3 regions of the Mesorhizobium sp. LjRoot246 genome follow, and region 3 is predicted to be linked to each of the others. Evidence: riboswitches for the same ligand, from Rfam matches in the RefSeq annotation. Region 3 holds a riboswitch; each other region holds the start of a gene.
What was found. Region 3 has a riboswitch for cobalamin ahead of ACSQ3L_RS23095 (ABC transporter ATP-binding protein). Riboswitches for the same ligand answer to the same signal wherever they lie in the genome.

Region 1: linked by a shared signal. The riboswitch ahead of ACSQ3L_RS16795 (CbtB domain-containing protein) and the one ahead of ACSQ3L_RS23095 (ABC transporter ATP-binding protein) in region 3 are both predicted to bind cobalamin.
Region 2: linked by a shared signal. The riboswitch ahead of ACSQ3L_RS16610 (DUF1636 family protein) and the one ahead of ACSQ3L_RS23095 (ABC transporter ATP-binding protein) in region 3 are both predicted to bind cobalamin.

The regions. Positions count from the first base shown of each region.
Region 1 is NZ_CAXUSN020000001.1:3,468,688-3,478,443, reverse strand. It holds gene cobD (threonine-phosphate decarboxylase CobD) at 1-409, opposite strand, end outside; gene cbiB (adenosylcobinamide-phosphate synthase CbiB) at 408-1,376, shown strand; gene cobO (cob(I)yrinic acid a,c-diamide adenosyltransferase) at 1,678-2,292, opposite strand; gene cobU (bifunctional adenosylcobinamide kinase/adenosylcobinamide-phosphate guanylyltransferase) at 2,294-2,809, opposite strand; gene ACSQ3L_RS16800 (CbtA family protein) at 2,802-3,617, opposite strand; gene ACSQ3L_RS16795 (CbtB domain-containing protein) at 3,633-3,812, opposite strand; cobalamin riboswitch at 3,849-4,044, opposite strand; gene ACSQ3L_RS16790 (helix-turn-helix transcriptional regulator) at 4,203-5,387, opposite strand; gene ACSQ3L_RS16785 (aKG-HExxH-type peptide beta-hydroxylase) at 5,761-6,846, shown strand; gene ACSQ3L_RS16780 (HesA/MoeB/ThiF family protein) at 6,935-7,990, shown strand; gene ACSQ3L_RS16775 (aromatic ring-hydroxylating oxygenase subunit alpha) at 8,157-9,323, shown strand; gene ACSQ3L_RS16770 (MFS transporter) at 9,463-9,756, opposite strand, start outside.
Region 2 is NZ_CAXUSN020000001.1:3,427,864-3,437,619, forward strand. It holds gene ACSQ3L_RS16590 (precorrin-8X methylmutase) at 1-373, opposite strand, end outside; gene cobG (precorrin-3B synthase) at 376-1,875, opposite strand; gene ACSQ3L_RS16600 (cobaltochelatase subunit CobN) at 1,872-5,702, opposite strand; gene cobW (cobalamin biosynthesis protein CobW) at 5,721-6,758, opposite strand; gene ACSQ3L_RS16610 (DUF1636 family protein) at 6,761-7,189, opposite strand; cobalamin riboswitch at 7,229-7,433, opposite strand; gene ACSQ3L_RS16615 (winged helix-turn-helix domain-containing protein) at 7,463-8,662, opposite strand; gene ACSQ3L_RS16620 (NADH-quinone oxidoreductase subunit A) at 8,982-9,347, shown strand; gene ACSQ3L_RS16625 (NuoB/complex I 20 kDa subunit family protein) at 9,338-9,756, shown strand, end outside.
Region 3 is NZ_CAXUSN020000001.1:4,699,720-4,709,475, reverse strand. It holds gene ACSQ3L_RS23105 (DSD1 family PLP-dependent enzyme) at 1-312, shown strand, start outside; gene ACSQ3L_RS23100 (AraC family transcriptional regulator) at 317-1,150, opposite strand; cobalamin riboswitch at 1,442-1,648, shown strand; gene ACSQ3L_RS23095 (ABC transporter ATP-binding protein) at 1,816-2,604, shown strand; gene ACSQ3L_RS23090 (ABC transporter substrate-binding protein) at 2,656-3,603, shown strand; gene ACSQ3L_RS23085 (FecCD family ABC transporter permease) at 3,633-4,619, shown strand; gene ACSQ3L_RS23080 (phosphatidate cytidylyltransferase) at 4,644-5,579, opposite strand; gene ACSQ3L_RS23075 (lysophospholipid acyltransferase family protein) at 5,579-6,241, opposite strand; gene ACSQ3L_RS23070 (hypothetical protein) at 6,238-6,681, opposite strand; gene ACSQ3L_RS23065 (phosphatase PAP2/dual specificity phosphatase family protein) at 6,678-8,003, opposite strand; gene ACSQ3L_RS23060 (bifunctional alpha/beta hydrolase/class I SAM-dependent methyltransferase) at 8,009-9,756, opposite strand, start outside.

The sequences.
Region 1 (9,756 bases), 1.2 Mb from region 3:
CAAGGTCGGCATCCGCCAACGCCTCGAAATTATCGACCTCCGCCACCGCGTGCCCGGCGATCGCGGCAGCGCGGGCATGTTCGGCATAGGTCGGACCCAGCACAAGCGCCTTGCCGGGGCTAATCAGCGAGGCGACGCGCGGCAACAGGATCTGCGTGCCCGGTGCCGCCACGACGTTGGCTGGTGAAGGCGCGCCGTAGGTACTGACCGCGATCTCTGTCAGGTCGCGCGTGCGCGCGGCTTCCGGCAATCGCGACAGCGAGGTGGCGGGCAGGTCGAAAAGCGGGTAGGAGTGCGGATTGATACCGGTCGAGAGGTCGACGAAAGGCTGCAGGGCGTTGGGGAAAAGCGCCCTCGCCCGGCCAAGACTTCCACCATGGTCCACCACCGCCCCATCAAGAAGCTTCATGTCAGTTCTGATCGCTTTCCTGTCATTGGCCGTCGAATTCGCCCTCGGTTACCCCGATTGGCTGTTTCGCGCCATCGGCCATCCGGTGACGTGGTTCGGCAGGCTGATATCCTTTCTCGACCGCAGGCTCAACCACGCCGCTGATCCCGACGCGCTGCGTCGCAAGCGTGGTGTCCAGGCGCTGCTGGTGATCGTGCTGGTGCCGGCGGCGATCGGCCTCGGCGTGCAGATCCTGTTCTGGTTCGTTCCCATGGGCCTGATCGTCACGGCCCTTCTGGCAACATCGCTTCTGTCGCAGAAGAGCCTCTACGAACACGTCGAGGCCGTCGCTGACGCGCTCGACACCGGCGGTCTCGCTTTGGGCCGGGTGGCCGTCTCGCGAATCGTCGGCCGTGACCCCGAAACGCTGGACAGGGCCGGTGTCAGCCGCGCGGCGATCGAGAGCCTGGCCGAGAACTTTTCCGACGGCATCGTTGCCCCCGCCTTCTGGATCGGCGTTGGCGGGCTGGCCGGCGGTGCTGCCTACAAGGCCGCCAACACCGCCGATTCGATGATCGGCCACCGCACCCCGCGCCACGAGGCGTTCGGCTGGGCGGCGGCGCGCTTCGACGATTGGATCAACCTGCCGGCGTCGCGGCTGACAGCGCTGCTGATCGTGCTGGCTGCATTCCTCGTCAAAGGCGCCGATCCCCGCAATGCCTGGCAAGCGGTATGGCGCGACGCGAAAAAACACCGCTCTCCCAATGCCGGCTGGCCGGAAGCGGCGATGGCCGGTGCGCTCGGCCTGGCGCTCGCCGGGCCGCGCAGCTACGGCGGCGTGCTGGTCGACGACGTCTTCATGGGCGAAGGCGGCCGCCGCGAAGCCGACAGCGTCGACATAAGGCGAGCGCTGAAACTCTATCGCGTCGCAGATTACCTGCTGATCGCGCTGTTTGGGCTGGTCGCCGCGATCATCATTCTGGCGTGACCTCACCGCCTCGTGAGTTCTCTCCCGAAGGGAGGAAGGGAGCCGAGCCGCAACAGGTTCGCGCCTTTCCTCTCCCCCGTCGATCGGGGAGTGGGGGTCGACCAGCTCGGCAGTCGCGTTTTCGCGTCCGCCGGGTCGCGCCTGCCAGTCTGCGGCCGCGCGTTCGATAATCGCCGTCCCCCAATCCGTCGCTGCTTCGCAGCGCCACCTTTCCCCCCTCCGGAGGGAAAGGAAGGGAGCCCCGCTGGGAGCGTTGGCGACCAGACTTGAACGGCCTACCCACAGAAGGGGACAACAGATATCAGAACTCTATCCCCTGCTGGGCCTTCACGCCCGCGGAAAAATGGTGCTTGGTGACGCCCATTTCGGTGACGAGGTCGGCGGCCTCGACCAGCGCCGGCTTGGCGTTGCGGCCGGTGACGACGACATGCAGGCCCTCGCGCCGTGCTTTGAGCGCCGCAACCACTTTGTCGAGATCGAGATAATCGTAGCGCAGCGCGATGTTCAGTTCGTCGAGCACCAGCAGGCTGATCGACGGATCGGCCATCAGTTCTAGCACTTTGGCCCATGCGGCTTCGGCGGCCGCGATGTCGCGCTTCAGATCCTGTGTTTCCCAGGTGAACCCCTCGCCCATGGCGTGCCAGACGACGCGCTCGCCGAAGGCAGCGAAGGCGTCCTTCTCACCGGTGTGCCACTTACCCTTGATGAACTGGACGACGCCGACGCGCTTGCCATAGCCGAGCATCCGCAGCGCCAGGCCGAAGGCAGCAGTGGTCTTGCCCTTGCCCGGGCCGGTGTTGACGATCAGCAGCCCCTTCTCGACCGTCTTGCTCGCCACCTCGGCATCCTGCACCGCCTTGCGCTTGGCCATCTTGGCGCGGTGGCGCTCTTGGTCCTTATTGTCGATGTCGGTCATGTCATTTCACCTTGAGCGGCAGTCCCGCCACCATCAGCAGCACCGTATCGGCGACGGCAGCGACCTGCTGGTTGAGCCGGCCGGCGGCATCGCGAAAGCGGCGCGCCAATGCGTTGTCCGGCACGATACCCTGGCCGACTTCATTGGACACCACGAACCAGGACCCGCGCGGCCGCGACAGCACGTCCGCCAATCGCCGGCATTCCAGATCGAAATCGTGTTCGGCCAGCATATGGTTGGTCAGCCACAATGTCAGGCAATCGACAAGCACCGGCTGATCGTCCGGCAAAGCCTCGAGCGCGCCAGTCAGATCGAGCGGAGCGTCGATCGTCAGCCAGCCCTCGCCGCGCCGCGACTGGTGCAGCGCTATGCGCTCACGCATCTCGTCGTCGTAGGCTTGCGCCGTGGCGATATAGGCCCAGGGCGGCGGCAAGGCCGTCGCCAAAATTTCGGCGTGCGCGCTCTTGCCGGAGCGCGCACCGCCGATGACGAAGGTCAGCTTGCTGCGATCAGGCAAAGCTGTCGCGCAGGCTGGCCGCGGTGCCGGTGAAGCGGCCACGAACCACGCCCACGACCGCGCCGAGCACCAGCCAGAACACCAGATTGGTCACCGTCACCGCCACCACGAACTGGTGATGCAAGCCTTCCGGAATCGCCGTCTCGTAACTGCCGGGCTGCGGCGCGCCGACAATATGCGGTGCGACGATCAAGGCCACGGCAAGGATCGCCAGCGGCAGCGACTTGCGGAAGGCGATCAGGCCGAGCCCGGCCGCGGTCGCCGTAGCCGTTGCCCACCACCAGATCTGGCGCTGCGTGAGATCGGCCGCCGGCATGGCCGGCAGTTCCGGCGGCAGGCCGAGGCCAGGCGCCAGCGTGAACACGGCAAAACCGGCCAGGCCCCAGAACACGCCCTGGCGCCAATTGCCGATGCCGCCGGCGAATTCGGAGACCGCGACCAGGATCAGCGCGAAGCCGATGCCGGTGACGATATTGGCAAGCACGCTGAAGGCGAAACGCTCGAAACCGTCTGCCGGCGCCCAACCCTCGTCCTTCGCTGGAGCCGTCGCTTCAGCCGGTGCTTGCGTGGCAGCGCTCATGGAGTTTGTTGCCGGCGCGGCCGAGCTCATCGCGTTGCCGCTGGTGGCATCGGCAGGCGCCGCTGGCGCGGCGGCATGGTCATGGCTGTGGCCGCCGCCGGCCTGTTCGTAGACTTCCGCCTTCAGAATCAGCGGCACGGTGGCATAGGCCTGCATGCAGGCGAGAACGACGCCGGCCACGAGCCCTGCGATCGCCGCGATGAACACGACGTTGCGAAACAGGTTCATGATGTCAGACCCTCGTCAGTGGCAGGGAAACGCCATCGAATGGCGGTAGTCGTGAGCCGCATTGTGGACCGCATCGATATGCGAGAAGCCGACAAAGCCCATCACGAAAATGCCGAGCAGCGCGGCGAGCGCGAGCTGCATGAAGCGCGACTGCGAGGAGACGGAGGCGCCGAGGGAGACGGAAGCGGCAGTCATATCTTGTCCTTTCGCCCTCCACCCGAGGGCATCGAAGTCAGTTTCCTGTCGCCGGCAGGTCTCCTGGCTCGCGGATCAGCGCCCTTCCCCACCTTCCCGAAGAAAAATCTTCAGTGGCATATGGAGAGGACTACCGCACACAGTTGCGGGGGCAGCCACGGCATTGGGCGAAACTCGCCCGAACCGCATTCCCTCTTGGCTCCAAAATGGAACCGACGACATCGGCGACTATAGGCAGAATCCTCGCCTCCGGCAAACCAAATTCCGCCGGCAACCATCGCGAATGCGTCGTACCAGCCGAGGCCGCCGCTGTCGCAATTGACAATTTTCCTGGCCGGGTGTCGGCTGACGCATCACAGGACGCATTGTGACCAGTATTGTGGCTCTACTCTACGTCAGCAGCCGGACGAGTTCAGCCTGTCTGCGCACACCAGTCTTCTCGAAGATGCTGGTGAGATGCGCCCTGACTGTTGTGGCTGCAATGCCAAGTCGGGCAGCGGCCGCGTTGCGTCCGTCGCCCTTTAAAATTTCCCAAGCGACTTCAGCCTCTGCCCTTGTCAGCCCAAACCGGCCTCGCAGGTACTCTTTTGTTTCGGCGGGCGTCAAGTCGAAGGTTGCCGTTATGGACGGCCCTATGAATATGGCGGCCACCGCCTCGGGCCGAAGCTGTGCGCGCAAGTCGCTGCCGTTCATTGGCAGGACATGGGCGAAGACCGGTGCACCCTCCGGTCCGGCAAGGCGGATGGCAAGACCAGTCTTGCCGAGCATCGTCTCGTTCCGGGCCGCAAGGCGAATCGCCTTGCCCAGTTCTCGCGCTGCTGAGGGTGCCTTGGCAGTCAGTATCCCGCCCGTGCCTTGCACGGCAGCGCCAACTTGCAGCATGCGCTCTGCGGACCGGTTCGCATGAAGAATTCTGCCATCGCTGTCGGTCAATACGACTCCGCAGCGGAGCGCATCGAATGCTGCTTCGATACGTGCGCGCTCAATAGCACAAGCGTCGAGCACATTGCTAATAGTGACCGCACGGCGGAGATGCGGAAGGAGAAGTATTCCGATTTCGATCTCTCGCTCGGTAACAATGCCGTGCCGCTGATGTCGCGAGACCACGATCTCAGAGAAATGTGATGGCGTGTACATCAGAAAAAGATGCATGACATCAACGATGCCGAGCGGTTTCAGGCAGTGCTGAACGTACGCAGAGTCCTCTAGATAACTGGGGGAGAGTTCGCGCGAAGCGATAAAGGGCGCATCGAGAGAAAGCCCCTTGGCGAACCATTCGTTCAGCCGCGCATGGATTTCGGGAATATGTTTCTGCCTCTCCTCAACCCCGAACTGTCCCCAGCCCAAGCTCTTGTCGATCAGGAGGCGATCACGGCGCAGATCGTTGAGAGAAAGGATGATCGACTCGCCGCACATCGCCGGCATGATCTGCGCCAGCGTTCGTTCCCACTGCGAGGGATCTAGCGCGCAATCATAGATAGACCCGATCAAATCCGAGAGGGTATGCGGCGACAGGTTGTAGCCTTGAGCCTGTCCGCCGGACTGCTTCTGGATCGCACCCCAAGGACTACCCATAACCGCCGCCTCGGCTCTTGAATTCGTGTGTGCGCCTGTGAGTTACACTGTCGCACAAGCGCATCCGCTTATGTAATTAGTGGACGCTTGGTTGCTGCCCTTGCCAATGTCTTGAACCGGAGACTGACGATATAGGACGAACGTCCGATGCGCCACCGGTCGCTGGGCTGTATCGTTAACGCCATCATGCGCTACAGCTCCCGTTTTGCATGATCAGCGGATGGCCCTATCATCTACTTTTGGAGGGAAAAATGCCGGACGACGACGATCGAGAACAACTACATCCTGTTTTGGTTGAGCAACAACGCGTGAGACTGAGCACGTTCTCTTCACGTTTTCTCCCGCCTGTACACATTATGATTCAGATAGAGCCATGCAAGCCAGCAGCCGAAGCACTAAATCGCACGCCACGTTTGAACCCGTGAGCGGCGGACGCACCTGGGTGCCGGATGCTGCTCGCGCCATTGAGGAGCAGTACGCACTGTTCACACTGGTCGAGCAGGCCATTGTAGATATCGTGCGGGCCGCAGCTCCAGAGGCAATCGAGCAAGTCAAAGAGACCTTTGCGCACGGCGCAAAGGTCTCTGGAGCGCTCCTCGGTAGTCCGTCGGCTCTTTTTCATCCCTCTTTTTTTGTTTGGTACTCAGACTTCGCCAACGCAGTGAGAGATGACGACTGGGACCATTTTCTAAAGATTCTTGAGACGCTTCCATCAATACTTGAGCGGATCGAAAAAAGCATAGAGCGTTCCCGGAAAAATCATGCGCAGATCGGATTCCCAGTCGATCTACTACAGGAGCCTGACGACTCGCGAAGTGCTGCCAAGCGACTTGCGCAGAGTGCCGAAAATACGGTCGCGGCAGTCAACGAAAAGGCGGAACCTGTCAGGATCGTCGATGCTCCTTCCGCTCGTTTGATGGAGCAATTGTCGAAGAGCTATGCGCTGGTGAAGTCAGTCTGGCCTGAAATGGCAGACGAAATGGCGATCGCGACCAGGAGGATCGTATTTCTCGACACAAGCCAGATCATCGGGGCGAGTGACGGAGATTGCCTCGGAACTATATTTATAGGAATGAAGGAGACGCAGGTTGTCAGCAAGCTGGCAGAAGAAATTATACACGAGACGTCTCACAACGTCCTCAACACCCTGGCCTTGGCTTCACCAATAATCGAGAACGACGCAAGCGAACGCCACTTCAGTCCGCTGCGCGTGGATTTGCGGCCGGTATTTGGAATAGTCCACCAAGTTTTTGTATTGAGCAGGCTAGTTGAATTTTATCGGCGACTGAAGAAAAAAGAACCACGATTCGAGGTTCAGTTTGGCGATGTATTGACGAGATTCACAGGTGGGGTCGACGTCGTTGAACAGTACGCGCGAGCCGCCCCCGCTGGCGGACCGCTGTTGCGCTCATTCACACAGTACCGTGCTCAGGTGGTGATGGAGGCATGTCATGTCTGAACCCTCAAACGATAGGTCAGCTGGCCTTCCGGGCCGACAGCTTCAGCTTCGTCCAGACATGATCCTCTTTCCTGACCAGGAGGGCAGGATGCTCCTTTATACCGAAGGGGCGGAAACGATCGCCCTATCAAGCGATGATCTCGATTTGAAGTCTGCATTGCCGGCACTCCTTCGTGGGACGAGCCTTCTGGAGTTGCAACGAATGTCGCCTCATGGTGTCTCTCGCGAAGCAGCTGCCGAAGCGGCGAGTGAGCTGATCAGTCTGCTGGAGAAAGCAGGGGTCCTCCAGCGAGAGGTCGACACATCCGGTTTCCCCGAGGATGAACTCCGACACTTTAGCAGCGTGATCGCATATTTTGGACGCTACGAAAGCCGTGAAAGCGACCGCATCGATTACTTCCGGAAACTTCGCGCTGCACGCATACTACAGGTCGGACTTGGAGGTCTTGGTTCGTCTGCATTGATGTATCTGGTAGGATGCGGGGTGGGACATGTTCTCGGCGTCGACCCCGACGTATTGGAAACCGGAAACGTCGCACGCCAGGTATTCTATTCCCGTCAGGACGTAGGCCGCAGTAAGGTTGATGCAGCCGCAGACGCCGTGACGCGTCTATCGCCCTACACCCGTTTCATAGGAATTCAGGAAGGCATAGCCTCAGCGGATGATCTTCTTCGGATAATCCATGAATACGGTCCCTTTGACCTAATCCTGCAAACAGCTGATGCCCCAATTTGGGACCTGACTAAATGGATAGCGACAGCAGCCAGGACTTCCAACATCCCGTCGCTTCACTCCAGTTATTTGGGCGTCGGTCCGTTGCATCTTCCCTATCGAACAGCGTGCCCTGCATGCATGTTGCCAAAAGTGGAGGCGCAGTTAGAGAATCATGAGGAGATTCTGAATTTTGAAAGAGGGTTGGTATCCGGTGGAATCCCCCGAGCAGTCCTGGCGACTTCCCTTGGACACTATGGAGTGCACCTAGCTCAGGAAACGGTGACATTCCTGACTGGAAGTTCAAAAGCGCATACAATCGGCGGACTCAAGCGAATTTTCATAAATGGAGAACCCTCTACGTGGATCGAACCGATCGATCGTGACCCTCGGTGCTCAATTTGCGGAGCCGCCAAGGAGAGAGCTGCGTAAATGCTAGCGTACCGCAGGAGGCGCAAGCGACGTCTGCCGTGCGGCCGCTTTCCAAATCCCGTTTCTGCCGCATGATTAGGCGCCGCGCCCGAAACCGGCAACGCCGCCGCCTGATTGACAAACGATTGGCCGGGGTGTCGGCTGGCATCACTGGAGGAAGCCAGCCATGCAGCCGACTGCCAGCGAGCGCGATCCCTACAACGGCCTGACCCGGGCCGAACCGACGCTGCCGTCATCGGCCTATTGGGGCACGGAAGCCTATCAAAGGGATCTCGACGCCATCTGGTATCGAAGCTGGCTGCTCATTTGCCGCGAGAGCGACCTTGCCCAACCCCTGGCTTTCCGCCGATTCCGCATCGGCACGCAGGACATCGTCGTGCTGCGCGACGAGACCGGCGAGCTGCGCGCCTTTCACAACACCTGCCGCCATCGCGGCTCGCAGCTTTGCCGGGAAAGCGAGGGCCGGCTGAAGGCGCGGCTGATCACCTGCCCCTACCACGCCTGGTCCTACTCGTTGCGTGGCGATCTCGTGCGTGTGCCATCGAAATCGCTGCCTGAAAATTTCGACAAGGCCGACCATCCGCTTTACCGCGTAGCACTCTCGGTGTGGCGCGGCTTCGTTTTCGTCAACCTCGCCGAGGATGCGTCCGGTTCGGCGCAGGCATCCTTCGATCCCGCCTCCGGCGATCTCGGCAATTGGCCGCTGGAGACGCTGGTAAGCGGCCATGTGCTGCGCAAGGTGATGAACTGCAACTGGAAGATCTTTTGGGAAAACTTCAACGAATGCCTGCATTGCCCGGGCGTCCACAAAGACCTGTCGCGGCTGGTGCCGATCTACGGCCGTGGCCTGATGGGACGGCACGACGACCCCGAATGGACCCACCACGCCGACAATGATGCGCCCGAATTTTCCGGCGGCCTGCGGGCCGGTGCCGAGACATGGTCGCGCGACGGCCGGGCGCATGGGCCGGTCTTTTCAGGCCTGACACCTGCCGAGCGTACCGCCGGTCAGACCTACGCCACCAGCCTGCCGTCGATGTTCATCGTCGGCCATGTCGATTATATAAGAACGGTGCGGCTGGCGCCGCTCGGCCCCGAACAGACCGAGCTTGTCGCCGAATGGCTGTTTGCGCCCGAGGCGCTCGCCGCGACCGACATCGACAACATCGTCGCCTTCGGCACCCAGGTGCTGGAGGAGGATGCTGATATTTGCGAGGTGAACCAGAGAGGCCTGCGCTCGATGCGCCACGCGGCCGGCGTGCTGATGCCCGAGGAATACGACCTGCACCGCTTCCACAACTGGGTGCGCGAGCGGCATGCAGCGACCGTCTAGTCGGCCTTCAGAATTCGCTCCGGCGAGGCATATGGAGTGGTTTTCGAGAACCGGCGCGCAGCGGACTTTTGGGTCCGCGAGCACCGGAAGCGGAGAAAATCGCGACAGATGTCCGCCGGAGTAGAATTATCAAGGCCGACTAAAGTGATTTCGGCAGATAGCGCCAGGTCACAAAACCGCAAACCGCCGCCAGCAGGCCGAGCGTGACGAACACCGAGCCCAGGCCGAAGAAGGCCAGCACCACGGAATAGACCAGCGGCGGCGTCAGTTCGGAAAAGTCGAGATAGGTGCGGTAGACCGCCGCCATCTGCGATCTTTCATAGGAGCGCACCGAGCGCATGAAGGCGGTCGAGCCGAGTGCGTCGAGCGCAATGGTGAAGAAGGCGCCGCAGAGCAGGAAGGCGCCGGTGAGCAGCGGCACGGCCTCACCGAC
Region 2 (9,756 bases), 1.3 Mb from region 3:
CCCACAGATCGATCGCGGCGGCCGAACGGGTGTTGCCGATCTGCCTGGCGATGTCGTGCGTGCGCGGGTCGCGCAAGGTGCAGATCACCTCATTGCCGGCCGGCAGCCTGGCGCGCGTGACGCCATGCGAGACCATTTCCGCGTCGCAGAAAATCGGCGCGCCAGCCGCCAAAGCGGCGCGCGCGGCGGCAACGAAATCGCTGGAGAAGACAAAATGCGTTGATGCTTCGACCTGCCCGCAGGCATGGATCATGCGGATGGCGACATCGGCCTCGGCTTCGGAGAAGCGCGAAAGATCGGCCTCGGCACGAATGATGGCGAAGGAGCGCTCGTAGATCGCCGTGCCGTCATGGATATAGTCGTAGGCGGCCATGCTCATTTCCGTTTTTCAGTTTGGGCCTGTCGGTAAGCCTCGGCGATGCCGGCCGGCCCGAGCCTTGTCAGGCAAGCGGCGGCGGTTTCGCCCTGATATCGTGCGTTGCGGATCATCGCCGCGACGCGGCCGATGCCGCGCGCGGCGTCATAGCCCGGCCTGTAGCCGGCAGGAAGGGCCTTTGCCGTCGCGTTCACGACAAGTCCGGCTCCGTTTTCGCCGCCGACCACTGTGAGTGCAGCCGGGCCGGGGTGGGCGCAGCCCTTGGCGCAGCCGGAAATGTGCAGGGTGAAGTCGAGACTGTCGGCGTTTTCAGCGGCAATCGCCTCGGCAATGTCGCGCGTGGCGATCCAGCCGGAGGCGCAGGCTGGTGTGCCCGGGCAAGCGGCAATGCGCGTGCGCGGGTCGGCGGGGGAGGTCACGAAGCCGAGGGTGGCGGCGGTGTGCTGGAGGGGCTGGCTGGCTGCCGGTGGCTGACCGAGGAAGAGCAGGGCACGGCCGGGGGCGAGGCGGATTTCGGTTGTGCCGAGGGTGAGGGCGCTTTGGGCGAGGCTGATGATTTTGTCTGCTGGCATGCTGCCGTAGGGGAGAGCGATGCCGAGGGCGGTGGCGTGGCTTACACTGAAGAAGCCAATTGGCCGGCGAGAGTGCTCTACGACGCCCCCCTCTGTCCTGCCGGACATCTCCCCCTCAAGGGGGGAGATTGCGCTCGGAGAGCCGCGTTCGCCAATTCTCGATGCTGCAAGAGGAGAGCCTGCGGTGAAGCTGCCAATCTCCCCCCTAGAGGGGGAGATGTCCGGCAGGACAGAGGGGGGCGCCACAGAATGCCAACCTTCGAGAGATATTAATTGCCTCTCCGACAGATCCCTTGCGTGAGCCTCACGGCTTTTCTCGGCAATCATCCTCAGAGCAGCGACGGCGATATCGCGAGCCGCACCTTCATCGGCAAGGACCAGCGGCCTCGCATTCCACCCATCACCCGCGACAGACACCCGCCATTGGATTCCCGCATCGGGCCGCGTTGCAGCCAGCCGCACATCGGCCGTCACCGAATCCATCGTGAGCTGCCCGCAGCCATCGACCACGACCGACACCTTCGGCCCGAGCCGTTGCGTCAGCCCAGCCTCTTCGACCGCCGCCCTGATCCGCTCAGCCAGCGGCCGGGGATCGGCAATCTCTTGCGGATCGATGCCGGCCAGCGGACCGGTCTCGACCGGAACGCCGGTGCGCACCGCAATACCCAGCGCATCGACCTCCGCCGCCAGCAGCGCCGCGCTGTCCACCGTCAGCCCGCGTATCTGGAGGCTGCCGCGCGCGGTGACTTCCATGATGCCGTTGCCGTGACGCAAAGCGGATTCCGCTATCCCGATCAACGACTTTGGCGACAATCCTCCAGAAGATGGGCCTCCAGCGACAGGGTTGAGCCGCACCAGCAGGCCGTCGCCGGTCTGCATAGGCGCCGACAGGGCCGGGCAGGCGCCGCGACGCGAGAAGGCGTTCATGCCGCCACCCCAAGCGCTTCTGCTTCGGCAATCAGGGCTGCGAGATCGTCGTCGATGGAATTGCGCAAGGGGTGCCAGAGGCCACGCCGGCGCGCCGACAGGAAGCGCTCTGCAATCACCTTCGCAGCGGCAGGATTCTCGTGCAGTATGAAGGCGCGGACAGCCGGATCGCCGACATAGGCATCATGAACCGCCTCGATCAGCGCTCCCGAAATGGCATGCGTGGTTTCGGCAAAGCCGACCAGCCGGTCGACTGTCTCGGCGAATTCGGAGGCGCCGCGCGGGCCGTGGCGCATTTGCCCTGATATGAAGCGTGGATTGACGGCGCGGGCGCGCACGACGCGGGCCACCGCCTCACTGATCGAACGCGCCTTCGGCTTTTGCGGATCCGTGGTGTCGAGCACGATGACATCGGCATTTCTGCCGAGAGTTGCCAAGGCGGCCGAAAAGCCGCCGATGAAGGCGACGTCGGCGGAGCCCTCGAGAATGTCGCGGCCGGGGTCGTCGCCGGTGTGGATGAGAAGATCGGCCTCGGCGATGCGGCCCTCGAAGGCGCCGGGCGCGGAGACGCCTTCGCCGTCAGCGCCGCCATAGGCATGCGAGGTGGCGTCCAGATAGGCGCGGCCGATTTCTTCGCGCGCGCTCCAGTCGCCGGAGGACATGAGGTCCTCGACGCCGGCGCCGTACGTGCCGGGCGAGGTGCCGAAGATGCGCGGGCTGACCTTGCCGTCAGTGCGGGTTTTGGCAGCGAGCGGGTTTTCCGTATCGTCCTCGTCGCGGGCGGCAACCGCGTTGGCGGCGGCATCGATCAGCGCAATTTGGGTCGGGAACATGTCGCGGAACAGGCCTGATATGCGCCAGGTGACGTCGACGCGTGGGCGGCCGAGCGTTGCCGGCGGCAGCACCCCGATGCCGGTGATGCGGCCGGTCGCAGCATCCCATTGCGGCCGGCAGCCCATCAGCGCCAACCCTTGCGCGATCTCTTCGCCGCCGGTGCGCAGCGAGGCCGAACCCCAGAGATCGATGACCAGCGAGCGCGGCCAGTCGCCATGCGATTGCATATAGCCGCGCACGACTTCCTCCGCCGCGGCCTTGCCTAGGTCATAGGCAGTCGGCGTCGGCATGGTGCGCGGGTCCGAGGTGAACAGATTGCGGCCGGTGGGCAGCACGTCCGAGCGACCCCGCGCGGGCGCGCCGGCCGGACCTGCCTTCACGTGACGTCCATCGAGCGCCGCGAGCAGCGCCGCCTTCTCTGCGTCGGCGCTCCGGCGGCGCATGGCGTCGGGCTCTTCCTCCGGGGCGCGGCCATAGATGTGCAGCCCGTCCTTGATGGCGAAATCCTTGAGGTCGCAGAGCCAGGCATCGATGCGGCGCAGCGCTTCATCCGGCGCGTCGGTCCTGGCGACGCCGGCTTCGGTGGCGAGGCCGGTCTTCTGCGCCGTGTCGACGATCAGCTTGGCCAGCCGGTCGCGGCGGCGACGGTCGAGCCCGTCGGCCTGGGCATATTCGTCGACCAGCCGCTCGAGCTTGTGTTGGTTTTCGTCGAGCCCGGCACCGGTCAGCGGCGGCGGCAAATGGCCAAGCGTGACGGCGGCGATGCGCCGCTTGGCCTGCGCCGCTTCGCCGGGGTTGGAGACGATGAAGGGATAGATGACGGGCAGCGGACCTGTGACGATCTCGGGAAAGCAGTTTTCCGACAGCGCAACGGTTTTGCCCGGCAGCCACTCCAGCGTGCCGTGGGCGCCGACATGGACCAGCGCATGGACGCCGAGCGATTTGCGCAGCCACAGGCCGAAGGCGATGAGCGCATGGCGCGGTGGGAGTGTCGGGTCGTGGTAATCGGCGCGGCGGTCGGCCGAGCGGCCGCGGTCGGGGGCGAGGGCTACGGTGACGTTGCCGAAGGTGGCGGCGCGGAAGGGGAAGCTTCGGTGCGAGGCGCCCCCCTCTGTCCTGCCGGACATCTCCCCCTCAAGGGGGGAGATTGGCAGCTTCAGCGCATCGCTCCCTCTCGCATCGTTGGAGATTGGCGAAAGCGCAGATGGCAGCCCAATCTCCCCCTCTGAGGGGGAGATGTCCGGCAGGACAGAGGGGGGCGCCTCGCGCAAACCTGTTTCGTCTTCTGCCTTACCCCATGCCGCCTCGACTGCAGCAATTGCACCTGTCGGCAATTCCGTCGAAAGAGCGAGATAATCGTCCAGCCCCAGCCCGTCGCCACTCCGCTCCAGCAAATCCAGCAACGCCCGCGGCGTCCGCGGAATCCCCTCAACCACATAGCCCTGTTCCCTGAGGTCATGCAGCATGGCCAACACGCTGGACGGGACATCAAGACCGACGGCGTAGCCGGTTCGACCCGGCGCGCTCGGATAATCCGGGATAAGGATGGCGAGCTTGCGCCCGGCGCGGGGCGTCTCCTGCAGGCGGATGAAGGCCGCGATGCGGTCAGCCACTTGCGCGACACGATCCGGCTCCGGCCGGTTGGCGAAGGCGCGGTGGCCAAGTGCGGGATCGGTCTCGCTCTCGCCCTTGAAGGAAATGGCGCCGGCGAGGATGCGGCCGTCGAGTTCGGGCAGCACGACATGCATGGCAAGGTCGGCGGGCGCCAGTCCGCGCTGGTTGTTTTCCCAGATGTCGCGGCGGGTGGTGGCGACGATGACCTGGAAGACGGGCACGCCGGCGCGGTCGAACAGGGTTTCAATGCCGGGTTCGGCGCCGGACGCGAAAGCGGTTGCGGTGATGATGGCGGCGGGTTTCAGCGATGCCAGTGCCGATTCCACGAACGCCAGGGAGGAGGGGTCCTTGAGGCTGGAGACGAAGATGGGGACCGGGTTGATGCCGCGCTGGCTGAGTGCTTCAAAAAGGGCGTCAATTGGGGCGACATCGGCGGCTAGAAGCATCGAACGGTAGAAGAGGATCGGCACGATAGGAGCGTTGATGTCGTCAGCGTCGAGTTCCGTCACACCCCCCTCTGTCCTGCCGGACCCGGCCCTTCGCTGTCGCTCCGGGCGTTCGTCGTTCGGAAAGCCAAGCAATTGGCTTTCCGTCCGCTGCGCGGACCACTCCTCACCCCCCGCAAGGGGGGAGATTGCTTGGTCATCTACGGTTTCGCCAATCGTCGAGGTCAGTGATCTGCTTAGTTCTGACGACGCAGAAGACGCAGAAGACGAGCCGGCCTTGATGAAGGCCGATCTCCCCCCTTGCGGGGGAGATGTCCGGCAGGACAGAGGGGGGTGTGACGGAACGCCAGCATTCGATAAGTCCGGCTTCTCCACAACTCCACATCCAGGCACATAGTAACCAGCTTTCGGCACCGCCACCGGCTCGACAACGGCCTCATCCTGTCCCGCTAACCTTGCCAATCTCCGCACCAGCGCGCTCATATTCGCCGGGCCGCCTTCGCGGAAATAGTCGAGCAGGCCATCCAACTCCTCGCGCGGCAGCGTCGAGGCTTCGATCAGGCGCAGATCCTCGTCGCGGCATTCGCCGGGCAGCAGGGCCAGCTTTATGCCACGCTCGCGGGCGGTCGAGGCAAGCTGGTCGCAGCCGTAGCGCCACCAGTCGTAGCCGCCGAGGATGCGCACGAGGATGATCTTGGCGTGACGAGCGACGCTGTCGACCCAGAGGTCGACGGACATCGGATGGCGCAGGTCCCGTAGGGCGGCGAGTCGCATCGAGGGCAGGCGGCCGGCATCGGCCTTCCATGCCGCCGCCAGTCCGGCGAGATCGCTGTCGGTGAAGGACAGCGCCACGATATCCGCCGGCGTCTGCCGCAGATCGACTGGCTCGGCGAGGTCGTCGAGCGAGGCGGATGTCGTGGTGAGGATGTGCATCGCAACCCGTGTCCGAAATCAGCCGGCGAGTATACGCTCGATCGCCGGGCGGTTCAGCCCCTTGAGGCCGATGACGACGAGGCGCGAGCGGCGGTCGTCGGTGGCGGTCCAGGCGCGGTCGTAATAGTGATTGACGCGCGGCCCAACGGCCTGCAGCAAAAGCCGCATCGGCTTGCCGCCGACTTCCACGAAGCCTTTTACGCGCAGCACGTTCTCTTCCTCGGCGACCGTGGCGACACGCTTCGCCAGCTCGTCCGGATTGGCGATCGAGGCAATGTCGACGATGAACGTGTCGAAGTCGTCATGCTCATGGTCGAATGCGCCGTCATGATGCGACTTGCGGTTCTCGATGTCGTCCTCGACGGCGAGACCAAGCCCCAGCAGCATCGAGGGATCGACCTTGCCATGCGAGGTCGGCACGATCTTCACCGCGCGGGCGGAGTGTTCGCCAATGATGGCATTGGCGCGAGCCGAGCCGGCGGCGTCCATCAAATCGCTCTTCGACAGGATGATCAGGTCGGCGCAGGCGATCTGGTCCTCGAACACCTCTTCCACCGGGTCGTCGTGGTCAAGCGTCTGGTCCTCGGCGCGCTGCGCCTGCAGGGCGTCCATGTCATTGGCGACGCGACCCTCGGCCAATGCCGGCCCGTCAACCACTGCGATGACGCCATCGACCGTGACCCGGCTTTTGACCGTCGGCCACTGAAAGGCCTGTACCAGCGGCTTGGGCAGCGCCAGGCCCGAGGTCTCGATCAGGATATGGTCGACCCTCGGCGTCAACGCGAGGATCTTGTCGAGTGCCGGCACGAAATCGTCGGCGACGGTGCAGCAGATGCAGCCATTGGCCAGTTCGACGATGTTTTCCTCGGGGCAGGTGTCGATGCCGCAGCCCTTGAGGATCTCGCCATCGATACCGATGTCGCCGAACTCGTTGACGATGATCGCAATACGCTTGCCACCGGCATTTTCCAGGAGATGGCGGACCAGCGTCGTCTTGCCGGCGCCGAGAAAACCGGTGACGACGGTACAGGGAACGCGGGATACGGAAGCGGTCATGGTCAGTCCTTCAACAGGTCGAGGGGAGGGATGCGGGCAACGAGGCCACGCTTCAGGCTATCGGGACGGCCACGCCAGGGAATGAGACCATCGGTGGAGGTGGCGAAGAGTTTGGCGCCGGTGACGAGGTCGGCGCCGCTGGTCGCGGTCAGGTCGCCGAAGACATAGCTCCAGCAGCCGTCGCGCAGGATGGCGGCGCTGAGCCGCCGCTTGCAATTGCCGAGGCATTCGACGCTGCGGATACGAATATTGTCGCCGCATGCGGCGCGGCGCGTGTCGTCCGCCAGCAGTTCGCCGGCGCGGGGATGGGCGTCGGAGCCTGTTTCATCGCGGCAGGAGGCGCAGACGATCACCGTGACGCCGGCCAAGGCATCACTATGACCGGATGAGATATCCGCTGTGCCAGCCGAAAAACTGCTGTCGTGGTCCAAAGATCGGGCTCCTTGCCCGGAAACCCGCCGGGCGATCGGATTCTACAGTCGCAGACGGCAGGTCTCCTGGCTCGCGAGTCATCGCCTTGGGTAGCCGCCTTCCCGGGAATTCCCAGTGGCTTTCGGCCTTGGCTCTTCGCTTACAGTTGCGGGGACAGCCGCGGATTTGGGACAGATATCCCGCACCGCATTCCCTCTTAGCTCCTCTCGTTGAAGAGAAGAGACCGTCTGGTACGGATTTAGGCTTTTGCGGGCGGCGGTGTCAACGCGAGCTTACGACACGGCGATGTCGGCCAGCGCCGGACCCAGATCGCCGGCCGGGGTCACTTCGATGCGTTCAAGGCCGAGCCAGCCCTGCATCTGTTTCAATTCCTCGAAGAGTTCCGCGGCGGTCTCCGATGGCGCGCCGGCTTCGGCGTAAGCGGCGTGGACACGCAGGACGCTGGCGGGGCGGTCTGCCTTGAGGTCAACGCGCGCCACGATCCGGTCGCCGAGCAGGAACGGCAGGACATAGTAGCCATATTGCCGTTTGTCGGCCGGGGTATAAATCTCGATGCGGTAGTGGAAATCGAACAGCCGCTCGCTGCGCGAGCGCTCGAAGACGACCGGATCGAACGGTGCCAGCAACGCGCGTGCCCCGATTTTTCGGGGCAAACGGGCGTCCCTGTGAAGATAAGCCGGCTTGTCCCAGCCTTCGACACGCACCGGCAACAGCTCGCCTGTTTCAACCAGCTCCTCCAGCCGGCCCTTCATGTCGGCCGGCGACAGGCGGAAATAGTCGCGCAAATCGCCTGAAGTCGCCACGCCGTGGGCGCGGGCGGAAATGCGCAGCAATTCGCGGTGCGCGTCCTCGGCGGCAGGCACCGGCAGATCGAGGATCGCCTGCGGCAGCACGCGCTCGGGAAGGTCATAGAAGCGCTCGAAACCGCGGCGGTGCGCCGTGGTGATGCGGCCGGCCCAGAACAGCCATTCGAAGGCATGCTTGGCATGGCTCCAGCCCCACCAGCCGCCCGAGCCTTTCTGGCCTTCGAGCGCGGAAGCGGCGATCGGGCCGCGCTCGGCGACCTGGCGGTAGATCTCTTCGATATAGGTGGCGTGCTCGCGGCCCCATTTGGCGAGGCCCAGATACATTTCGTCGCCGCGCTCGGCCCGTTGCATGCGCCAGCGCATCAGCGGGTAGGCCTCGACCGGCAGGAAGGAGGCCTCGTGCGCCCAGTATTCGAACACCGTGCGCTTGCGCGTCACGGCCGCGTTGTCGAGCAGAGCGAGCGGGTAGGGGCCAAGGCGCGAATAGAGCGGCATATAATGAGCGCGCACCACCGCGCTGACGGAATCGATCTGCAGCAGGCCGGTCCGACCCAGCACGCGGGCAAAATGCCGGCGGTCCGGCGTACCGGCTGGGCGGGGATCGAGAAACCCTTGGGCGGCAAGCGCGATGCGCCGGGCCATCGGGAGCGAGATCTTTTCCTTCATGCAGGCGTCACTCTGAGGGGATTTGATGGGTGATTCCAGCCCATGCTAGCAGGGTTTTGGCGGCAACCATGTCAGGAGAGAAAAGTGGAGTAAAAAGCGAAGGAAATCAAACAGGAGCGGATCGGACCAGTTTCCCTGGATATGCCGTCCAGGTCAGTGTTTTGAACAATGTTTGACTTGCTTCGCCGGAAGTGCTGCGCTAACCCTCGCCGCGTTGCAGCATAGGCCCTTAAAACGGTTCAGCGGTTAAACTGTCACGCTTCCGCAGTAGGGTCCGGTGCTGTAATCAAAGTGGATTGGCGCCAACGGAAAGCCGAGCATGAACGCACTTCTAAGCTCATACCTGCCCATCGTCCTGTTCATAGGCGTGGCGCTGGTTGTCGGCCTGGCGCTGCTGGCCGCACCCTTTCTGGTGGCCTACCGCAATCCAGATCCCGAAAAGCTTTCCGCCTACGAGTGCGGTTTCAACTCGTTCGACGACGCCCGCATGAAATTCGACATCCGTTTCTACCTGGTGTCGATCCTGTTCATCATCTTCGACCTGGAAGTGGCCTTCCTGTTTCCGTGGGCGGTGTCGTTCTCGAAGATCGGCATGCTCGGTTTCTGGTCGATGATGGTTTTTTTGGCGGTGCTGACCATCGGCTTTGCCTATGAATGGAAAAAAGGAGCGCTGGAATGGGATTGAACGACAGTTCAGGCACCCTCGTCGCGCCGAAGCCCAAAGGTATCATCGATCCCAGCACCGGCAGGCCGGTGGGTGAGGACGATCCGTTCTTCCTTGAGATCAACAACGAGCTGGCCGACAAGGGCTTTCTCGTCACCTCGACCGAGGCGCTGATCACCTGGGCGCGCAGCGGCTCGCTGATGTTCATGACCTTCGGCCTCGCCTGCTGCGCGGTCGAGATGATCCACACCTCGATGCCGCGTTACGACTCTGAGCGGTTCGGCGTTGCGCCACGCGCCTCACCGCGCCAGTCCGACATCATGATCGTCGCCGGCACGCTGACCAACAAGATGGCGCCGGCGCTGCGCAAGGTCTACGACCAGATGCCGGAGCCGCGCTACGTCATCTCGATGGGCTCGTGCGCCAATGG
Region 3 (9,756 bases):
CTGCCCGGCCCGCCGGCCGTTACCCGCCTGCTGCAGGCGCTCGGCCGGTTTCCGCGCAAGGGCTGTTATCTCTATGGCGGCAAGTGGATGGCTGAGCCGGTGTTCCCCGAAGGCATGAAGACGAACGGCCTGCTCGGCCTGTCGTCCAACCAGCAATTCATGGGCCTGCCGGCCGATGCGACCGCAAGGCCAGGCGACTATGCCTTCCTGCGCCCGACGCAGAGCGAGGCCGTGCTGCAGCAGTTCGGATCGATCGCGGTGTTTTCCGGCGGCAGGATCATCGATCGCTGGCCGGTGCTGCCGATGGCGTGACCGACTACGCCTTCACCGGTATCCAAATCTCCAGCCCGCCATTGCCGCTGCGCGGGTCGAATTCGGGTCCATAGCGCTCGAATTCCGGTCCATCCGATATCTCGTGGCCCGAACCGGGCAGCCATTTGTTCCAGATCGTGTTGACGGTACGGCGGATGGTCGAGATGTGTTCGCGGTGGGCAAAGACCGCATATTTCTGTGCCGGCACCCGCACCCGGCTGAATTCCTTGGGCAGGTCCGAAAAGTCCGACACCTCGACGCCGGCGATGTAGTCGAAATTGCCGGCATCGTCGCCGTTGACGCAGACGCCATAGGCGACGTCGCCGGTCTCGCCTGGAATGTTGCCGATATAGGGGCCGAAGCGCTGCCACTGCATCGGGATGGCGGCGCTGGTTTCGCAGCTGTAGCGTTCGCCGAGGCCAGCGATCAGAAACGGCCGGCTGGTCTCGAAACGCGGCGGTTCGAGGTTGGCAAGAAAGGACTGGTCCATCAGGATCGGCTCCACGAGGTCGAGCTTGTCGAGTGTGCCTTGCGCACGCACCAGCTCCGGCGTGGTGCCGAACTGATCGCGGAAGGCACGGGTGAAAGCCTCATGCGAGGCGTAGCCGGCGTCGAGCGCGACCGAGAGGATGTCGGGCGCCCCGCCAGCCAATTTGCGCGCCGCTTCGCTCAGCCGGCGCGAGCGCATGTAGCCCATCACCGAGCGGCCGGTGGCTGCCCCGAAAGCCCGCGTCACATGAAAGCGCGACACGCCGCTGCTTTGCGCGACGTCGTCGAGCGAGATCGCTTCCGGCAGATGGCTTTCGACGAACCACAGCGCTTTCTCGGTCGGGTTCATTTTTCTCCTCGCATTGGCCGGATCATGATGCCGTTTCCTGACGCGGCCAGTTTGATCGAAATTGCGCATCCTGCGCAATCCGCGCCGATGCCCGCCGCAGTTGCGCACCGAGATGGCCAGCCGGCCAGGCGCTCCTTGCCGCTGACAGGCCAATTCGGCTGGGGGCTTTCGCTTGACAGCGGCCGGCGTCATCTCTTAGACATGTTATGTTATTACATTAAGAGAGCGCGCAATGTCTGTTTCCCTCAAGTGGCCCACCCAGAAATCCGTTGCGAAGCGATTGGTGGAAATCTACGCTGAGGCAATGATGGTCCCCGAGTCGAAAGGCGAGGGGTGAAAAGGGAACACGGTGAGGCCTGATCAGGTCGAGACCGTGGCTGCCCCCGCAACTGTAAGCGGCGAGCAAAATCCGTGAATGCCACTGGCCGGCAAGGCTGGGAAGGCAGGATGGCGCAACGACCCGCAAGCCAGGAGACCTGCCATCAGCATGAGTTGACCGGACGGGGTGTGCCGGGAGGAGACGCGAATCCCGGTCTTGTCGGCCGGCTCGCCAGCTTCCTTCCGTCGCCAGTTTTGGAAAGTGACGGAAAGTTGGACGGCCCTATCGATCACCGCATCATCGTGTGCACGCTTTGCCGTCCCGGCAATCCGGCAGGCAGCAGCCGATGACGGCGCCGCTTCTCGAAGCACATCACCTCTGTGCCATGGCGAATGGGCGGGATCTGGTCCAGGCGGTCAGCCTGTCGGTGGCCGCTGGCGATCGCCTTGCCATCATTGGTCCCAACGGCGCCGGCAAGACCACGCTGCTGCGCATGCTGTCGGGCATGCTGCGGCCAAGCTCGGGCGAGGTGAAGCTCGGTGGGCGGCGGCTCGACAGGATTTCGGCCGCCGAGCGGGCACTGCATATCGCCGTGGTCGGCCAGACGGACCAGCCCGATCCGCGGCTGGCGGTGATCGACTATGTCGAGCTTGGCCGGGTCCCGCATGCCGGGCTGAGGCGCAGGCGCGAGGAACGCGACATCGTCTTCGACGCGCTGCGCCGGACCGGCCTGCTGCCGCTGCTTGGCCGCACCATCGGCTCGCTGTCGGGCGGCGAGCGACAGCGCGCCCAATTGGCCCGCGCCATCGCCCAGCAGCCAAAGATCCTGTTCCTCGACGAGCCGACCAACCATCTCGACCCGCGCGCCCGCGGCGAGCTGCTCGAACTCGTGGCCGGCTTCGAGATGACGGTGATCGCGGTGCTGCACGACCTGGCGCTGGTGGCGCCCTTCGCCACCAGGGTGGCGGTGATGAACCATGCCCGTCTGCAAGCGCTCGCGGCACCGCGCGAAGCGCTGACGCAACAGCTGATCCGTGAGATTTTCGGCATCGATGTGCTGCGCCTGCGCCATCCGACCGAAGACCGCGAACTGACGGTGTTCGAGGTGCCGAACCGTGCCGCGCCGCCGTCCTGATTGAAGCCGTTCCGCATTCGACCCAATCCCATCCACAAAGGAGCAAAATCCGTGAAACGCCTTGCCTTTTCGCTTGCCTTCTCGCTGCTGGCCTCGACAGCCCTGGCCTTCCCGGTCACGGTCGACAGCTGCGGCAAGCCGCTGACCTTCGACGCGCCGCCGAAGCGTGCCGTGGTCCAGGATCTCAACATGGCCGAAATGGCTTTTGCGCTGAAACTGCAGCCGTCGATCGTCGGCCTGACCGGCATCACCGGATGGTACAAGGTCGGTCCCGAATTCAAGGCCGAGCAGGGCTCGATCCCGGAACTGGCGCCCAAATATCCGACGCTCGAAAACCTGGTCGCGGTCGAGCCCGATTTCTTCTTCGCCGGCTGGTATTACGGCATGAAGCCGGGTGGCGAGGTGACGCCCGACACGCTTGCCCCGCACGGCATCAAGACGCTGGTGTTGACGGAAAGCTGCGTCCATCTCGACAAGAACCGCCCCGCCGCCTCGATGGACCTGCTCTATGGCGACGTCGAAAAGCTGGGCACGATCTTCGGCAAGGAGGCCGAGGCTGAAAAGCTCGTTTCGGGCTGGAAGACGCAGCTCGCCGACATCACCGCCAAGGTCGGCGACCGTAAGGGTACGCGGGTGTTCCTCTATGATTCCGGTGAAGACAAGCCGTTCACCGCGGGCAAATTCGCTATTCCGAGCGCCATGATATCAGCCGCCGGCGGCGACAACATCATGGCCGACATGGACACCAGCTGGGGCAACACGGACTGGGAAACGGTGGCGTCGCGCAATCCGCAATTCCTCATCCTGCTCGATTACCAGGACGGCGGCGGCTACAGGAAGCTGCTCGATTTCCTGAAGGCGCATCCGGCGATGAAAGAGACCGACGCGGTCAAGAACGAGCGCTTCGTCGCCTTGCGCTATGCCGAGCTGACGCCTGGACCGGCCAACATCGAAGCGATCGGCAAGATCGCCAAGGCCATGCACCCGGAAGCGTTTTGACCTTGCGCCATCCGGCATTTGCACTGGCCATGCTGGTGGGAGCGGCGGTGATCGCCGCTCTCGCTCTGCTGTCGATCGCCTATGGCTCGACGCTGATCCCGTTGACCGACGTCGTTGCCTCGCTCGGCCGTGCAATCGGTCTGGGCGGGCACGATGTGCCCGGGCCGGTCGGCAAGATCGTCGTCGACCTGCGGCTGCCGCGCACGATCCTCGCCATCTGCGTCGGCGCCGGCCTGGGCGTCGTCGGTGCGCTGTTGCAGACGGTAACTCGCAACGATCTTGCCGACCCGTTCCTGTTCGGCCTGTCCTCGGGCGCCGCCGCCGGCGCTGTTTCCGTCATCACCGTCTTCGGCGACAGTTTTGGCATCTGGACGTTGCCGGTCGCGGCCTTCACCGGCGGCATACTGGCCGCCGGGGTCGTCCTGCTGCTGGTCGCGCGGGTGAGGGGGCAAGGTCCGGAGCGGCTGATCCTCGCCGGCCTTGCCGTCTCGTTCATGTTCACCGCCTTGACCAACTACCTGGTCTTCGCCGGCGACCAGCGCGCCGCCCACTCCGTGCTGTTCTGGACGATGGGTGGGCTCGGCCTGGCGCGCTGGAACAATATCTGGCTCGGCGCGCTGGGTGCCGGCACCATCCTGGCTTACGCGCTGTGGAACCATCGCCGGCTCGACGCTTTCCTGGCCGGCGAAAACGCCGCCGAGAGCCTTGGCGTGCCGGTGGCGCGCATGCGCCGGACGACCTTTCTCGTCGCCGCCTTCTCGACGGCGATCCTTGTTTCGGTCGCCGGCGTCATCGGTTTCGTCGGGCTGATGATCCCGCATCTGTCGCGGCCGCTGGCGGGTCCCTTGCATCTGCGCCTGGTCGCCAGCTGTGCCGTCTTCGGCGCCGTGCTGTTGCTGGCCAGCGATCTTCTGGCCCGAACGCTGCTGCCGCCGCAGGAACTGCCGATCGGCATCATCACCAGCTCGGTCGGCGCGTTCTTCGTCGTCACCATGCTCATCCGCAACCGGCTCTGACCGCGCGGGCAACAGGTCGCCGGATCACACGGTCCAGAAATAGCGCACGATGTGAAAGAACACTGGGGCCGCGAAAACCAGGCTGTCCGTGCGGTCCATCATGCCGCCATGACCTTCGATCAGATGGCCCCAATCCTTGACGCCCTGGTCGCGCTTGATGGCCGAAGCAACCAGCCCACCCAGAAATCCCATCGAGCAGGCGACGAAGGCCACGGCCGCCGCCTGCAGCGGCGAGAAGGGTGTCACGAACGACAACAGCGCGCCCAGCAGGCTCGCCGACACCAGCCCGCCGATCAGGCCTTCCCAGGTTTTCGACGGCGAGACGGTCGGCGAAAACCGGTGTTTTCCGAACAGCTTGCCGAAGATGTATTGCAGCACGTCGCTGCCTTGCACGACGATGATCAGGAAGGCGATCAGCAGCAGGGTGCGGCCTTCGAAGCCCGGCACCTCAAGCGTCAGCAGGGCAGGGACATGGCTGACGCAATAGACCGAGATCATCACCGCCCATTGCTGCGCGGCGATGCGCTCGAGGAAGCGTTCGGTGTCGCCATGCAGCGCCGTGATGGCCGGCATCAACAGGAAGCAGTAGACCGGGATGAAGATGACGAAGAGCCCGTACCAGGCGGTCCACACCAGCCAGTATTGAAACGGTATGATGATGCCGAACATGCCGAGCAGCACCCAATGGTCGCTGCGGCGCGTATGCGTCAGCGTCACGAATTCCCGCAGCGCGGCGAAGGAGATCAGCGCAAACAGGATGGTCATCCCGTAACGGCCGAAGAAGAAGGCGACCGTCATCAGCGCCACCATCACCCACCAGGCATTGATGCGCTGCGTGAGATTGACCAGCGTCGAGCTGAGCGGCTTCGGCGCCCGCGCCGAAAGTATGGCGGCGACGATGCTGGCGGTGGTCAGCACCGCCAGCAGGCCGATGATCAGGATGGAGATCTCGTGGCGCATCAATCGTCTCGCTCGGGACGCGGGTTGAGCGCCAGAAGCGTGGCGTGGGCGCGTGCGAGAAAGGCCCGGCGTTCTTCGCCCGGGCCAATCGCCACCGGCGCGCCGAAGACGACGCGGCACAGCAGCGGCACCGGCAGGAACTGGCCCTTGGGCAGCACGCGCGACATGTTCTCGATCCAGCACGGGATCAGCTCGACCTGTGGCCGCGCCATCGACAGATTGTAGAGCCCGGAACGGAAGGCCAGCAGCGGCTCCTCGGTCATGTTGCGGGTGCCCTCGGGAAACAGGATCAGCGAGTGGCCCTGGTCGAGAACCGACAGCATGATCTCGATCGGGTTTTCCTCGGGCTTCGTCCATTGCCGATTGATGAGCACGGATGACAGCATGTCCTCGGCAATGAAGCGGCGCAGCCGTGACTTTCCCCAATACTCACCGGCGGCAACCGCATGCGTGATCGCGCGCTCCCTTTCGCTGAGGCACGCCGACAAAAGGATGAAATCGCCATGGCTGGTGTGGTTGGCGAAATAGATGCGCTGCCGGTCGGACGGCAGGCTGCCGTTCCAGATCGGACGCACCCCGGTCACCATCCAGGCCAGTGCCGAGAGGCCGACGGAGGTTACCGCCTGCAGCAAGGTGAAGGTCTTGAGCGAAAGCCTGTTCATCGCGGCGCCCAAAACCCCGCCGCCAGAAGCGCCGCGGCATAAAGGATAAGAGCGGCGCGCTGCTTGAACAGCAGGCGACGGGTGCCGGCCATGCGGTCGTCGAGCGAACGTGTCGTGGACTGGAAGGGCTTCAGGCGCATGCGGGCCAGCATGTCATCCACCGCGGCGCCGCCGGCAACCTCGTCGTCATGGCTGGCCATCAGCCGGAACAGCAGGGCGTCGAATGCCAGCAGTGCCGACAGCACCAGCACGGCGACAGCGCTCGCGGCGGTGATCGACAGAGCGATGGCCGCCGGCAAGCTCTCGAAGGCGCCGCGCGCTGAGGCAGCCAGCGGCGCAAGGATGTTTGCGACCACCACGAGTGCGGCCGGCCATGCTGCCTGCCGCATCAGCATGCCGGCGAAGCGTTCGGTGCGGTCCTGGTAGGCATTGCCGGTCATGACGCCGCCCGCTCCGTGGCCTCGGCAAGATGCACCGGCCGGCCGGCGGCCGCGAGCATCTCGCGGGCGAGCGTCGGCGTTTTGGCCCTGCCGGTCGCGACCAGCCATTCGGCGACGACGCCGGCGCTGCGCTGGAAGCCGAGCGCGCAGCACACCAGCACGGTGCCATCGCGGCGCGCGCTTTCCAGCGCGCCGGCTGCCCGTTGCTGTATCACCATTGGCGGCGGCAACAGGTCGATCATCGGAAAGCTGACCCAGCGGCAATTGGCGCCCGCCGGCTCTTCAAGTTCGGCGGCGAGGTCGATGACCGTGCCGAAGCTGTTGGCTTCGCTTGCCCTGGGATAACGCCCGAGAAAGACGCCGTCGGCGACCGCCACCTGGGGAGCAAGTTTGCGCGTCCAGGCCCATATGTTTGCCCTGGCGCCGAGACGGTAAGGCCAGAGCAGAACACGGCTCGCAAGCGTGATGCTGCCATCGGCGGATTTCTGGAACATTTTTGCGCCTGCTCCGGCATAGGCGAAGGCGACGATGGCCAGCGCCAGCGCCGGCCAAAGCAGGGAGAGCGCGACAGCGCAAAACAAGGCGCCGAGCGCTGCGGCCATCAGCGCAAGGACAGCGCCCAGCGCGTAGAACAGCGCCAGCCGCCGCGCCTTCGCATCGCTGGTCAGCCTTGCGCCTGAAAACGGCAGCTCGCCGCTGCGCGGAAACAGCCACAGCGCAAAAATCCCGAGCAGCGCGCCGGTCGGGATGTCGATGAAATGATGCTGCCAGGTCGTCAGCACCGAGGCGCCGATCAAAAAGCACCAGCCATGCCAGAGCGGCAGGAGAAAGCCGGCGAGCCGGTGGCGCCAATGATCCCAGATGATCACCAAAAGGGCGATGTGCAGCGACGGCGCCTGGTTGAACGGCTTGTCGAAACCGCCAAGCACGGCAAACAGGAAGCCCGGCAGCCCGGTCGTTGCGGGCCGCACGAATGTCGCGGTCAGCGGGAACAGGATGAAGCAGGCAACGGCGACGATTTGCGCGGTGAGATAGCGCCCGGCCAGACGGTCGACCCCTTGCCTGTTGTCGTTGAGCAGCAGCGACAGGCCGTAGAACAGGTTGATCGACCAGTAAGGCACGATGGTCCAGGCGACGAACGGGATGCTGTGTTCCCACGAGAACACGATGCTGCCGACATCGTCGCGCCGCGAGGCCAGCCAGTTGGCAAAACCGTAGCTGAGGTAGAAGAACGGCGCCAGGAAGGCCAGCCAGAGGGCTGCCCTGACGACCACCCGGCTATAGGGTTCGGCATGCGCCACGGATGCAGGCGATGGGACCATGCTGTTCAGCGGCGCCGCGCGACCGAGACGGTGAAGATGCCCCATTGGTCGATGCGCTGCTCGAGCTTTTCGAAGCCGGCGGCTTCGACGAGCTGGTCCATCTCGCCCTGCGTGCGCCGGCGCATCACCCAGGCTTCGCCGCCGCGATGCGAGGTCAGGCTGCGGGCGATCATCTCGAGCTGCGGGTGCCAGGGCTGGTTGGTGTAGAGCAAGAGGCTGCCCGGCTGCATGGCATGGGCCAATCCACCGAGCGAGCGGGCGATCATAGCGTTGTCCGAGAACAGCTCGTAGAGGCCGGAAACGATGGCAAGGTCCGGAGCCGGATTGATCGAAGCGAGCATGTCGGCATCGAAGGCGTCGGCGCGCTGGAACGAGACATCAGCCGGCAACTGCCGCTCAGCGATCAGCTTGCGGCCAAGCTGGACGTTGAGGTCGGAATAATCCTGCAGGCGCACGCTCGCCGGTTGGTCGGGACTCTTGACGATGGCATCGAGAACATAGCGGCCGTGACCGGCGGCGATGTCGAGAATATGCGCCGGCCGCCCAGTGGCCTTGAGCGCCGCCAGGCAAGACCCGATGAGTTCTTCGAGATGCAGCTTGCGCTGGCGGATGCCGCGCCAGCCGATGGCTTCCAGGAAGATGCGGTCGACGACGCGGCCTAGGGGCGAAAAACCCCGTGCTTCGTTTTCGTAGACATAGTCCAGCGTCGAGCCGGAATCGAAGCCCGTGGTGACGCCGGCTTTCATACCTTGGGAGACCCAGGCGCCCATGCGGATGGAGGCGCGGCTGAATGCCCAATAAAGGCCCTTGGGCGACAACAGATCGAGCGGCGAGGCAAGCCTGTCGGCCTCGTCGCGGGTGTAGCCAACGATGTCCGCCTGCTTCAGGTCGACAGGCGCGTCCGGTGCTGCGAACTGCTTGGCCAGGAATGGCCGGATCAGGTCGAGGGCCTGCGCCCGGTCGCGTTCGCCCAGTGTATCGTGGAAGAACCCCGGCAACACATGGCGTTCCTTGGTGCGGCTGCCGAGATTGACGAAAAACGCGTGCTGTGGGCCGTGACGCACCACCCAGTCGCTGCCCGAAAGCAGAAGCTGCGTCGGCACGGTGATGGCGCGGGCATCAGTGACGATACGGGCGGCGTGCTGGTAGAGTTCGACCAGGATGTTGGAGGCGATCGGCCGCGTGATTAGCGGATCGCTCTCGAAGGAGGCGATGCGCACGGGATCATGGGTCAGGAATTTCGCCTTGACGTAGGAATTGACGAAGAAGCGCCCCTTGATCTTCTGCCAGAACGCGATGCCTTCCCTAGCGAAGGGCACGTAGAGCTTTACCGAAAAGGCCGGCGAGGCCAGCACCATGGCGCGCAGCTTCGGCGCATAGTCGTGCACCCAGGCGGCGGCAAGCACGGCACCGAAGGACTGCGCGATCAGCGCGATATCCTGCGTGGCGAAGCCATCCCTGGCGGCGATCTCGCGCATGAAGCAGTCGATGTCGCGCACCAAGGCCGAGAAGGAAGGGGCATAGCCGCGCTCGCCGGACGAACGGCCATTGCCGCGCGCATCCCAGGCATAGAAGGCATGGTCCGGCATCTGCAATTCATCGACGAGATGGGCCATGCGGCCGCCATGCTCGTGGCCGCGGTGGAAGAGCACCACCGCGCCCTTGGCATCGGCGGAAGCCGCCGGCCAGAAGCGGTAGAAGATCTCCGTCCCGTCATGACTGCGGAAGACTCGCTCCTGCGCTTGCCGCTCAA